Regions from separate parts of the Peribacillus sp. S4 genome, predicted to be linked through region 3. Evidence: riboswitches for the same ligand, from Rfam matches in the RefSeq annotation. Region 3 holds a riboswitch; each other region holds the start of a gene.

Region 1 (4,290 bases), 2.4 Mb from region 3:
CTTATTTCTAAGTGCCAAGAAATTATTAATTCAATCCTTTCAAATTACTCGAATCTGAATAAAGAGCTCAAAAAGAACAGAAACCGCCAGATTCCTGTTCTTTTTGTTTATAGGTTTCCCGACTACTTACATATTTAATAACAATATTTTTGATAACAAAAAATGCTAGGAGAACGTTACCACGGAAGGTCGCCACTTTCTTGAAATGCCCGCAATATGATGAGGAGCGGTTCTGCAACATCCTCCAATTATATTTGCCCCCGCATGGTGCCAATCTTCAGATTTCACATCGAGCCTATTACATGATTCTGGACCATGCCATGTTTTAGTTTCTGGATTATATGATTCACCGGAATTCGGATAAACGATAATTGGTTTATGCGTGTTTGCACGCAACACCTGTATGGCTTCCGTGATAACTGATACAGGCGCACAGTTGATGCCAATTGCGGCAATTTGCTCACTGTCCCCAAACAATCTGGCACACTCCTCCAGCAATGTGCCGTCACTTATCGCTTTTTCATTTTTCAAAGAAAAGGACAGCCAAGCATAAACTTCTGGATAATCTTTCAATAATGAATGTAATACTTTTGCTTCTTGCAGGGAAGGAATCGTTTCAAATGCTAAAATGTCAGCTCCTGCTTCAATCAAAGCTGATATTCGTGAGCGATGAAATGCCGCCAAAGTTTCATCTGAAACACCATAATTCCCAACATACTCTGAACCATCTGCAAGATAAGCCCCATAAGGTCCAACTGATGCAGCAACCAATGGCTTAGGTCTAATCGTTTGATATTCTTCCTTCCAAAAGTCATCTCTTGCTTTTCTTGCTAGTAAAACCGTTTTCCTGATTAGATCCAATGCCTCTTTTTCTTGTATTCCGCGGAGGGCGAAACCTTCAACTGTTGCTTGATAGCTTGCCGTTATCGCACAGTCAGCACCAGCTCGAAAGTAGTCAGAGTGCACCTGGTAAATCACTTCTGGATTTTCAAGTAATACACGTGCAGACCACAGGGGATCGTCCAAATCACACCCATGACTTTCAAGCTCTGTAGCTAAAGCTCCGTCCAAAATCATAACTGAATGACCTTGTAAAATTGCTTCAATTGGGTTAATTTTATTTTTCATGGTCTACTCCTCTTTTCTTTATGGTTTGTGTCAGATAATAACTTCCATAGCAAAACAAAATAAACGGAATGCCACAATATAGTGCTATTCTTTGTGTAGGATCAAATGCAATTCCTATGCAAGAAGCAAGACATAGCATAAATGAAACGATTGGTACGAATGGATATAATGGTGTATGATAAGCCAAATCATTAACTGAGTTTCCTTCGTTTATATATCGTCTGCGAAATAGAAACTGTGACGCGCTAATACTCATCCAAACTATAACCACGGCTAGTCCAGAAATGGATACAAGCACTATATATACAGTATCCGGCGCAATAATACTCGAGAAAAGTGCTAAAACACCGCCCAGCATACTGAAAAGGACTGCATTCAAGGGAACACCCCGTTTTGTCAATTTTGCAAATATTGGTGAAATAGTTTTCTTATCTGCAAGTGACCAAAGCATCCTAGATGAGGCATATAGTCCTGAGTTCGCAGCGGACAAAATGGCAGTTAATATAACAAAGTTCATAATATCCGCTGCATATGGCACTCCAATTCGTTCTAGAACGGCAACAAAGGGGCTCTCTAATACGCTTGCATCCGAAACAGGCAATAATGCGGATAAAACAACGATGGTACCTACAAAAAAGATAATCAATCTCCATAATGTCATACGGATTGCCTTTGGAATCGTTTTTTCCGGATTCACAGTTTCTCCAGCTGCAACTCCGATCAATTCAGTTCCAGAAAATGCAAAATTCACCGCGAGCATCGTCATTAGAATGGCAAAAGCACCATTTGGAAATAAACCTGCACTTGTAACATTGGAAAATAACGGAGCTGATTGTGCGTTAATCATTGGAATGAAACCTATCATTGCCGCAGCTCCCAGAATAATGAATATTACAATAGCAAATACCTTTATAGACGCAAACCAGAATTCGGATTCAGCAAAAAACTTAACGGTCCACGCATTTAATGCCAAAACCAAAATGGCAAATAGAGCACTCCATATCCAGACACTGATTGATGGAAACCATCGCTGCATCAACAATCCTGCAGCCGTGAATTCCGAACCTAGTGCAACAGTCCAGGTTAGCCAATACAACCAGGCTACTGTATACCCTGTCCCTGGTCCGATGTATTTGGCTGCGTAACTATGAAACGCACCTGTCTCGGGCATATGCACTGATAGTTCACCTAGACATAGCATGACAAGATAAACCACCAATGCACCAATCAGATACGAAAGGATGGTTCCGAACGGACCAGCCTGTTGAATCGTATAACCCGAACTTAAGAATAAACCAGTTCCAATCACCCCGCCAAGCGATAGCATTATTATATGCCGTGCTTGCATTTGCCTTTGAAAATCATGCTTCCTTTTGTTATCCATTCTTACTCTCCTTAATCTTGCATCCAGAAAAAACGAAAACGCACTCTAAAAAAGAGTGCGTTACTGACAAATAAACACGTACGGTCTTATCTATCAAGGTTTCACCCCCTGGAATTAGCACAGTGTCTTTGTAGACCTGTTGCTGAGGTTTCATAGGGCCAGTCCCTCCACCTCTCTGGATAAGAAATTATTTTTTTATAACTGTATCAATCTATGAAAAATTTGTCAAGTTTTGTTTCGGAATGTAAAGACTTCCTTTTAAATGCTAACGATCATGGCGTCTGCGGCATTAATATTAAAAGGTTGCTTATTTTTGGAACAGGCGCTAAGCGTATTATAATGGCAAATAAAACTAACCGGGGTCATTTTGGTCTTAAAAATGGCAACATCTTAAAAGATGTCGCCATTTTTTTCTTTTTCCTTAAGGACGTTCTATTTCAAATAATTCCCCTAGTTTTGTATAAGTATGACCTGCTAATCTTGCTACAGGTTTTAGCCCATTCGGGTCAATACGGCCATTATGGTAAATATCTTGCTCTATATGATAGCAGACTATTTTCCCTATCAGTAAATCACAACCAGGTTCATTCTTGGAACCTGCCAATGGAATCGATTGCTCTAATGTACATTCAAAACGCACCTTCGCTTCTTCCAATCCTGGTACGGATACCCTATCACTAACAGCCAGCGTGAAATTAGTAAGACCCAATTCACTTTCTTCAGATGGGAGTTCCTTGGCCGTTCGATTTGCATCAGCAACATTATTTTCGTCAGTGATATGAACAACGAACTCACCTGTTTGAATTGCATTTCGGGCTGTATCCTTTGAAACTCCTTCTTTCCGTTGAACAGAAATGGAAATCATCGGAGGATTTGAACTGACTATGTTAAAAAAGCTGAACGGCGCTATATTGATTGTACCGGTTTCGGATTGTGTCGTAACCAGCGCTATAGGTCTCGGTATAATACTTCCAGTCAAAAACTTATAATTATCCCGTTCAGTCAGACTTTCAGGGTTAACAGAAATCATCTTCATTCCCCCTCATTCTTATAAAAAGTTCTTTTGAAACCATGAACCTGCTGCATCAACCTCTGAACGTGTCAACTGATGACCATAATTTTCCCATTGAACTTCAACTGTAGCGCCAGCTTGCTGTAAAAGTTGATTAAGCTCTTCAGTTTCTTCTGCCGGGCAAATCGGATCGTTTTTACCTGCAGCAATAAATACAGGTATATCTGAAAGGGGCGGCAAAGCAATCCCTCGTCTTGGAACCATTGGATGATGAAGAATTGCTCCTTGTAAGGCCCCCTCGTAATGGAACAGCAAACTTGCCGCTATATTTGCACCATTGGAATAACCTAATGCCACCACTCTGTCACGGTCGAAGTCATATTTTCCGGACGCTGATTCCAAGAAGTCATAAAGCTCCTTCGTTCGGAAAATCAAATCCTCTTCATCAAAAACCCCTTCAGCTAACCGTCGGAAAAAACGGGGCATTCCATTTTCAAGTACATTTCCCCGTACGCTCAGTACGGACGAACCGGGTGAAACCATTTCGGATAATGGCAAGAGATCTGTTTCCGTTCCTCCAGTGCCATGTAACAGCAGTAGTAACGGAGCTTCTGGATTACTTCCTTTTTGAAAAATATGTTTCATCATTTATCCTCCTCTAGTACTCTCGGCACTGCCGGCAGTAACGTTTTTTCCATAACTTCCCGCTTTTCTTCCAACCATGGCGGCAGCATTAATTTACTGCCCATCGTTTCCTTCGTTTCAT
Region 2 (4,290 bases), 2.6 Mb from region 3:
CTGTCAAATTCTCCGCTTGAAGCATCGTTCCCATCGCCCCATCAAGTAGGAGAATCTTAGAATTTAACTGATCTTGAATCGCTTTTTTATTCATGTACTGCCACCTCTGATGTCTGTTTACTATCGACTTTTCTAATATATTTCGTTAGTTCCGCCGTCATTTCATAGCGAAGGAATGGAGTGATTAAATATATGCCCTTGAATTTTTCCCTAGCCGCGTCCACCAGTTCCCGCGCGATATTCACCCCTTCAATCCTTGACTTTACAGGGTCATCCCCCGCTAGAGCCATGGCCCTTCTAACATTATCAGGCAATTTGATGCCCGGGATCTCATTATGGATGAATTCGGCGTTCCGGGTGCTTGTTAAGGGCATGATACCGATGAAAATCGGGGTTTCCAGATGTTTTGTCGCTTCATATACTTCTTCGATTTGCTCTACGGAATAAATTGGCTGTGTCAAAAAGGATTGAGCACCGCAGGCAATCTTCTTTTCCATTCTCAGTACGGCTTTATCCAGATATTTCACATTGGGATTAAAAGCTGCCGCAATTTTAAAATTTGCCCGTTGACCCAAACTTTGACCGGAATAGGAAAGACCTTCATTAAATTGTTTGACCATACTTATCAGGTCAAATGAAGATAAATCGTAAACCGAAGTGGCACCCGGGAAGTCCCCAATTTTTGAAGGGTCTCCGGTGATGATCAATATTTCGTTCAGCCCTACCGTCTGCAGACCCATTAAATGTGACTGCAGGCCAATCAAATTTCGATCACGGCATGTTATATGCACCATCGGATTTATATTCAATTGGTTCTTCAGTAAATTAGCCAGTGCATCATTCGATATCCTTGGTGAGGCAAGTGAATTATCCGCTAATGTAATGGAATCGACCCCTGCTTTTTTCAAAACCTCAGCACCAGTCATGAAACTCTCTATCCCTAGCTTTTTCGGTGGATCAAGCTCAACGAGAATCGTCCGTTCCGTTTTGGCCTTTTCGTAAAGGGGAAGTTCCAATTCCCTATCGTTCACCTCAATTACTTCTATTTCACGGGATTTCGTAAATTTCTCTTTCACGGGAGCCAAACTTCCAATTGCATGCTTTACAGCTTGAATATGCAGTGGAGTCGTTCCACAGCACCCTCCTATGATCGCGGCGCCTTGCTCACGAAGTTCCAGGGCACTAGAACCGAAATATTCCGGGACAGCTTTATAAACGAGCCTCCCATCGACATAATCCGGCAGGCTGGCGTTAGGGTAAATGGCAATCGATGCTTGCTTTGGCAAACTCACTTCTTCCAAGGCCCGAATCATATGATGTGGTCCAAGGCGGCAATTCACACCAACCACATCGGCACCCAATTGCTCGAGTTTTTGAAAGGCTTCATTTAAATGGATTCCATTTTGAAGATTACCCAGTTCATGCATCGAGACATTTGCGATAATCGGCAGTCCGGTTTCATTTTTAACGATTTGCAGGACGGTTTCCAGTTCTTCCAGGTCATAAAATGTTTCCAGAAGAATCCCATCAGGATTTTCCATCAACAGACTGTATAGCTGTTCACGAAAAGCCCGTTTTATCTCTTCCATGCTTAAATCCGATTTCCTGATACTCCGCTGTGCCCCTATGGTGCCGAAGACGTATGCCTTTCCTTTTGCCGCTTTTTTAGCAAGAATGACTCCCTGGCGATTGATTCTGCTCACTTCATCTTCAAGTCCATACCGCTTCAATTTATTGAAATTGGCTCCGTATGTATTCGATTGAAGGATATCTGCACCAGCTTCCAGATAGGCTCGATGGATGGACTCTATTTGATCTGGGTTCGTGCAGTTTAATTCCTCATAACATTGATCAATGCCATTAGAGTAAAGCAAGGTCCCCATTGCCCCTTCCCCAACCAGCATTCTTTCTTTTAATTCTTTACGAAAATTCATCATTACACCCTCTCTCAAAAACAATCCTGTTTTTGTCGTATTCTATGAGTATGAGAGAAAAGGAAAAAAACCTTCTCAAAGAAGAAGGTTTTTGAAACATTCTCCTCATCTATCAAGCTCTGCTTGCTGGATTTAGCACCTTTGCGTAAGCTGGTTGCTGAGGTTTCTTCGGGCCAGTCCCTCCACCTCTCTCGATAAGATCCATTTATATAATTTTCATAAGATTTCAAAATTTGATTATATTTAATTTACATTAATAGTCTGTCAATTTCAATACCTGATCGACATTTTTTTCACTTTTGCAAAAATCATTCAATCTTTTGCTGCTTGAACCCTCTTCAAGATCCTTTGTTTCCAGTCTTCCGCTAACGAGTCTAGTGTTAGTAAAGCCTTAGCACCTTCAAGCCCATCCCGTTTATGAAGGATGACCTCTGCTGCGTAATGGACAGAAATTTTTTCTTGTAGACGATCTATCAGCACAATCTCGTTTTGTTTATTTATCGTTCCTTCTTGAAGTACTCTTGCAAAATAACCAGTGAAACTCGTTTTCAGCACGAGTTCCAAAAACTTAGGTTCTTGATTGAAGAGGGAAATGGTCGAACAAGGTATCCTCCCTTGGTTAATTTGAACAATCACATCGCCTATTTGATAAATATCGCCGATATATGTTGTTTCTTCCTTCATCCCCGCAATAGTTAAATTTTCACCGAATGCAGGGATATCCAGCTCTTTAGAGAATTTTTCATTCCATAATGAATAATGCTCAAATGGGTAAAAGCACAAAGCCCGATCAGGACCTCCATGGAACTTTACATTACCGACACCATCACCGATTATGCCAGCTTTAGTCACTTTCAAATTATCCTGTGCTTGTTTATCCATGGCTGAAAAGATATCGATATTCGAAAAAATTTCTTGTTTCGGCTTCCCCGCATGTAGTGATTTGATTTTCCCATTTTCCATTTTGCATCTTCCATTCATATTAAATTTATATCGTTCTATATGTATAAATTATACTAAAAATCCATTTTATTCAGTACCTTTTTATATGTATATGAAATGAAAAAGCCATATGCGGCGGAAATGGGCGAAATATCATTGATTTCCAGAAAAATTCATAGGTTAGTTTCAGTAATTTAGTTGCTATTTCAGAATTAAATATGGTAGAATATGAACACAATATATAGTCGAAAACTACAACCGTTCGCCTATATGTTGATTTTCACGATTGAATTCCTCATTGTCGCTCTTTAGGGAGCGAATTTTTTTTGCTTTCGTCAATATCCACTAATTTCCTGTAATTCCATTCAGTTTCTTGCATCGTGATCGACTCACCTGTTTGTACCTTCCTTCCCTCTTTATCAAGACCTTTTCATCTTATTAGAAGCCTGATTCCTTGCAAAAACAAGCAGAAAGCCGAGCGACATCATCCGTCTTCCGCTCAGCTTCCTGTTTACGCTTGTTTCTTTTTTTTCGGTGCCGCTTTCTTTCGGGTCGTCTTTTTCTTTTCCGGTTCATCATGTTTTGTACGGTCTATGGATGCTTGTAGTGCCTCCATTAAATCAGTTACATTGTTGGAAACTGGTTCTTTTGTTTTCGCTGTAATCGTCGTCTGACCCGTTTTCTTCGATTCAATCAATTCTAGTAACGCGGTTCGATAGTCATCGGTGTATTTTGTCGGATCGAAAGTAGTCGTTAATTGATCTATCAATAATACGGCAGTATCGATTTCTTTTTTTACAATGGTATCATTGGCCGGGATATTCGGAACATCCGCTGTGGAGCGGACTTCATCCGGATAATGAATCGTTTCCATAACCAAGGTATTATCAACGACTCGGATTACCGCCATTTGTTCTTTGGAGCGAATGATGATTTTTGCCAACCCAACCTTATTCGATTCCTTGAGGGCCTGCCTCAAAAGGGAATAAGCTTTTATCCCCCCGTCATTTGGGGACATGTAATAACTCCGGTTAAAATAAATAGGATCTATTTCTTCAATTTTAACGAAATCCACGATTTCCACGGCTTTTTCTTCGTTTTGTTTTTTCAGTTGTTCTAGTTCATTGTCTTCCAATACAACAAACTTTCCCTTTGTATACTCAAAAGCGCGGACTATATCATCCTTCCCCACTTCTTTCTCGCATACTGGACAAACCTTTTCGTATTTAATCGGTGTATGACATTCCTTATGCAACGTCCTTAAAGATATATCCTTATCCTCCGTTGCAGCATGAAGTTTGATCGGAATGTTCACCAAACCGAATGATATGCTCCCCTTCCACATCGTATGCATATTCGTCACCTCATAACTTATTTTTGATGAGAAGAACAATTTTATTATTCCCCTTTGTTC
Region 3 (4,290 bases):
CTCCGACATCGACCCCTTTCGTTGGTTCATCGAATATGTATACATCCGCATCTGCCATAAGCCATTTTCCAATCGCAACTTTTTGCTGGTTACCACCGGATAGGTTTTCGACCTTCACTTCCCCTGAAGGTGTTTTAATGCCGAGACTTGCGATCATTTCCTTCGCCTTTTCCTTTTCCGCCTTACGATCGACGACACTGAATGTTTTGCAGAATTTGCCGAGACTGGCTGCAGTCAAGTTTGCCGAGACTGATTCCTGTACAAGGACCCCTTCTTTCCTGCGTTCCTCAGGTACAAGTGCCAGCCCGCTTTTTACTGCTTCATGCGGTGATTTCAGAGAAAGCTTTCGACCATTCAGTATGACTTCACCCGCTGTGATGGACGTATGACCGAAAAGGGTTTTACACAGCTCCGTTTTCCCAGCCCCGACCAGCCCAGCCAAGCCGATTATCTCTCCTGCTTTAATATTCAGACTGACATTCTTAACTTTCTCGGCATCTGACAATCCGTTCACTTCCAGAATTACGTCTCCAATCGAAGCATTCACTTCAGGAAACTGTTCATCCATGGTTTTCCCGAGCATGTTCTCTACCACTTCGGTACGGGTTATGTCCTCGATTTTTCGACAAGTGACACGCTCCCCATTCCTCATGATCGTAATTTCCTCACAGATTTCAAAAATCTCAGGCAGACGATGTGAAATGAAAATGATTGCCACGCCTTTTTGCTTTAACTCATTTACAATTCGAAAAAGTTCTGTCGTCTCCGTATGACTTAACGGAGCAGTTGGCTCGTCGAGAATCAGGAATTTGCATTCTGTCGAAACGGCTCTTGCTATCAGGACCATCTGTTTTTCAGCCAAGGTCAGGTCTCTAACCAACTTTTTCGAAGGGACATGAATTTTCATATCTTCAAGAATAGAAGTGGCTTTGTTGTGCAGTTCTTTCCAATGTACCCTTTGTTTTTTTCCCATGTTTTGGACCATATCATTCAACATTACATTTTCCCCAACTGTTAAATAAGGGATGAGGGCGGTATCCACTTCCTGATGAACTATTTGAATGCCCTGTTCCTGAGCAGCTTTTGGCGAGCGGATATCCCGCTTCATCCCATCAATAAAAATGTCACCTGAATAATGAACATGGGCTCCCGATAAAACTTTCATTAACGTCGATTTCCCTGCTCCGTTTGCACCGACCAATGCGTGGGCTGTTCCTGATTGTAAGGAAAAATCAACATCACTTAGCGCCTTCACCCCCGGAAATTCAATCGAAATCATCTTCATTTCTAGTTGCTTGCCCATGTCCATTCCCCCTTATAGAACAGACACTCCCTTCGCTGGAAAGAGAGTGTCTCTTTTTATTTTTTATAATGATCTTTCAAAACCTTCATCCAATCTTCTTCAAATTCCGTCGATACACCCCAGCCATCGACAATATCAGACAGGTTTGCCATGTTTACCGCTTCTTTTGAAGCTTGGATTTGCTTTTGCGAAATGAGTGATGCCTCCAAATCATATGTTTGCGGTGTTTCTTCACCCGCTAATTTTTTAGCCAATATCCTCATATTCACTGCACCGATCAACTTGGGATCGACTGCTGCCGTGTAGGACCAAGAGCTATCAGCCGATTGGATTTCCTGGAGATCTGCATTCGAAACATCAATTCCATATATCTTCACTTCATCGCGGCCCGCTTCTTTAATCGCCCGGGCTGCACCGATGGCAAAGGCATCCCATGTTGCGAAAATGGCATCCAATTTGCCTTTAGGGTATTTATTCAGCATTGCGGCTACAGCATTTTGTGTCTGAACCGAAGTATCAGCGGATGCCACTCCGAATCTTTCGACTTCTTTAATCCCTGGATTTTCTTTTAGTTTTTCCTGATAGACTGCATTTCTTCTTACCATTGGAGGAAAACCATCCACCCAAAGATATGCAATTGCCGCTTCACCTTTCTGTTCTTTTATCAGTTTATCGAAAGCCAATGTTGCCAGCACTTCATCATCTTGTGAAGTTAATGTCACGCCCTCTATTTTAGATAGATCGCTTATTGAATCGAATGTGACAACGCTTTTACCTGCATCAACCAACTTCTGAACGTCATTTACAGTTGCGGCATCATCACCATGTGAAATGATATAGCCGTCGTAATCTTCCTCCAAAGCCTGTGCTATCGCATCATGGAATTTAGCCGTATCACCATTGGCTGTGTACGTATCGACCTGAAACCCCAGTGCTTCTCCTTCTTCTTTCGCCCCCGCCAGGTATTGGGCAGTATGATCATCACCGCCAATTTTACGGATCACTTTGATTTTGGCTCCATCGCCATCAGCAAATCTCTCCGGGACATTTTCAAATGATACTTTTTCTTCTTTCTTCGATTCTGTGGAACTCTGCCCTGCAGAGCAACCCGTTAAAAGCAAAGCCGAAGCGATGGCAGAAATGAATATCCCTTTAATAGACCTTCTCATCTTGTTCCCCTCCATGTTTTCTAATTATTCTTATCAGTTAAGTCGGTGTAAATCCCAAAATAAAAACCTCTCTAATATAGAGAGGTTTAATCGGCTGTTTTGCAGACTTGTCCCTCTCTTATCTGTCAAAACATTTCTGTTTTGCAGGATTTAGCACCAATTCCTAATGGAACGGTTGCTGGGCATCTTAGGGCCAGTCCCTCCGCCACTCTTGATAAGAGATATATTGTGTTACGTTTTCGTAATTATCACTTTATAGGGATATAGTCGTAAAGTCAATAGATTTTTGAATATTTGAAATGTTTCCTGTTATTTTTATTTTCTTTGGAGCTGGGCTAGACGCTTTTTCTCGATTTTTTCAAGCCTCTCCAACTGCCTTAATTTCACTTCGAACAACGTGATCGGATCACGGTAAACCTCAGGATTTTCTTTCATATGCTCCAATGCAGCCTGGTAGTCTTTTATTTCAGTCTGAGTCTGCTCTATCGTTTTTTGAAGTAAGGCAAATGAACTGCGATAGAAAAGTGAGATGTCCCGATCCAATGATTTTTCAAACAATCCAAATTGGGTTAGGAAACGTTCCGTGATCATTTCAGCAACATCCAGGTAATCTTCACTTTCCAGGTATTTCTTGTAACGATTGTACATATTGGCCTTATTTTGCGGTATCGCCCCAAATAGCTTACCTGCTCCTTTAAGCAGCAATTGTGATGGAGTCCTGCGCAAAAGGATATTAACGTTTTCGATGCGGATACTGCTTGTCATCCGGTCGGCATCACGGCGCCAGTCATCCAATACCCTGAAGTCACCTGCCAGTGTAATCCGTTCTTCTTTGTATAATTCATTGAATCCGGCACTCATCTCATCCATGAACTGTTGGCTTTGTGAGAACTCCATTTGGGAACTGGCAATCCAGTCTTGAAGAGAACGGTAATATTGAGGCATGATCTTGTCAGAAATGAAGTTTTGAATCCGCTCATTCATTTCCTGGTTTAACTGTACATGGACCTGACTGAAATCACTGCTTTCCGTTAACGATTTAGAGCAATCCCTCAGTAATTCAGGAATTTTTGAATAAAGCTGACTTTTCACTTCGTCCTTAAGCGAACGATACGACCTTATGATATTTTCACTTTTTTCTTTTTCCAGATCAGCCAGTTGATTGACCGCTCCATTCAGTTTGACTTCCATCTGCTCATTCCAAGAGATGGAATGCTCGCATTTCCGCTCATTGGCTGTCCGTTTTTCTAATAGATAAGATAAAGTTTTACGAATGAATGCCAGGATTTTTTCAGATCTTCTTTCCTTCCAATTATCATCTTGATAATTCGATTGAAGGAAGGCTGAAAGGTCCTTCAATTGCTGCCTGCTGTCATAATGTTTGGAGAAAGCGAACACTTTCGCATTCGGGAAATATGCATTCACTTTATCCCATGTTTCGTCTTCCATCCGGACTGCGACCTGATCACTGTATATCGTATCCATTTTATTTAATAGGAAATGGATCGGCAGTTTAGGCGCCATCATTTGAATTTCCAATAACAGATCCCTTTCGCTGCCGGTGAAAGGAGCCCGGGCGTCAAGAACGAACATCAGGCCATCACTGCCATGTAAATAGCCTTGGAAATCGGATTCCACGCTTTGTTCCCCATTGAACCCCGGTGTATCCAATAATCGCAAATGATTATTTCTTAGGTAGTCACTGATGATTGTCACATCGACTATAGTCCCGCGCTGACGGCGTGTTTCATCCAAATCAGTTAGCTCCTCGACAACTTTGCTATCTGTATCGGTAATTTCAAGGATTTCCAAATCATC

The links. A riboswitch is a leader RNA that binds a small molecule or an ion and turns the genes downstream of it on or off. The one in region 3 is predicted to bind S-adenosylmethionine.
Region 1: linked by a shared signal. The riboswitch ahead of mmuP (S-methylmethionine permease) and the one ahead of ACJ9PY_RS02690 (sugar ABC transporter substrate-binding protein) in region 3 are both predicted to bind S-adenosylmethionine.
Region 2: linked by a shared signal. The riboswitch ahead of ACJ9PY_RS14830 (bifunctional homocysteine S-methyltransferase/methylenetetrahydrofolate reductase) and the one ahead of ACJ9PY_RS02690 (sugar ABC transporter substrate-binding protein) in region 3 are both predicted to bind S-adenosylmethionine.

Annotation. Positions count from the first base shown of each region.
Region 1 covers NZ_CP175708.1:2,974,765-2,979,054, forward strand. The annotation lists gene mmuM (homocysteine S-methyltransferase) at 166-1,128, opposite strand; gene mmuP (S-methylmethionine permease) at 1,118-2,512, opposite strand; SAM riboswitch class I at 2,596-2,698, opposite strand; gene ACJ9PY_RS14065 (flavin reductase family protein) at 2,934-3,542, opposite strand; gene ACJ9PY_RS14070 (alpha/beta hydrolase) at 3,561-4,169, opposite strand; gene ACJ9PY_RS14075 (ring-cleaving dioxygenase) at 4,169-4,290, opposite strand, start outside.
Region 2 covers NZ_CP175708.1:3,153,118-3,157,407, forward strand. The annotation lists gene metH (methionine synthase) at 1-94, opposite strand, end outside; gene ACJ9PY_RS14830 (bifunctional homocysteine S-methyltransferase/methylenetetrahydrofolate reductase) at 87-1,934, opposite strand; SAM riboswitch class I at 2,037-2,135, opposite strand; gene ACJ9PY_RS14835 (MOSC domain-containing protein) at 2,247-2,897, opposite strand; gene ACJ9PY_RS14840 (Ku protein) at 3,388-4,230, opposite strand.
Region 3 covers NZ_CP175708.1:553,676-557,965, reverse strand. The annotation lists gene ACJ9PY_RS02695 (sugar ABC transporter ATP-binding protein) at 1-1,303, opposite strand, end outside; gene ACJ9PY_RS02690 (sugar ABC transporter substrate-binding protein) at 1,360-2,472, opposite strand; SAM riboswitch class I at 2,588-2,693, opposite strand; gene ACJ9PY_RS02685 (GTPase domain-containing protein) at 2,788-4,290, opposite strand, start outside.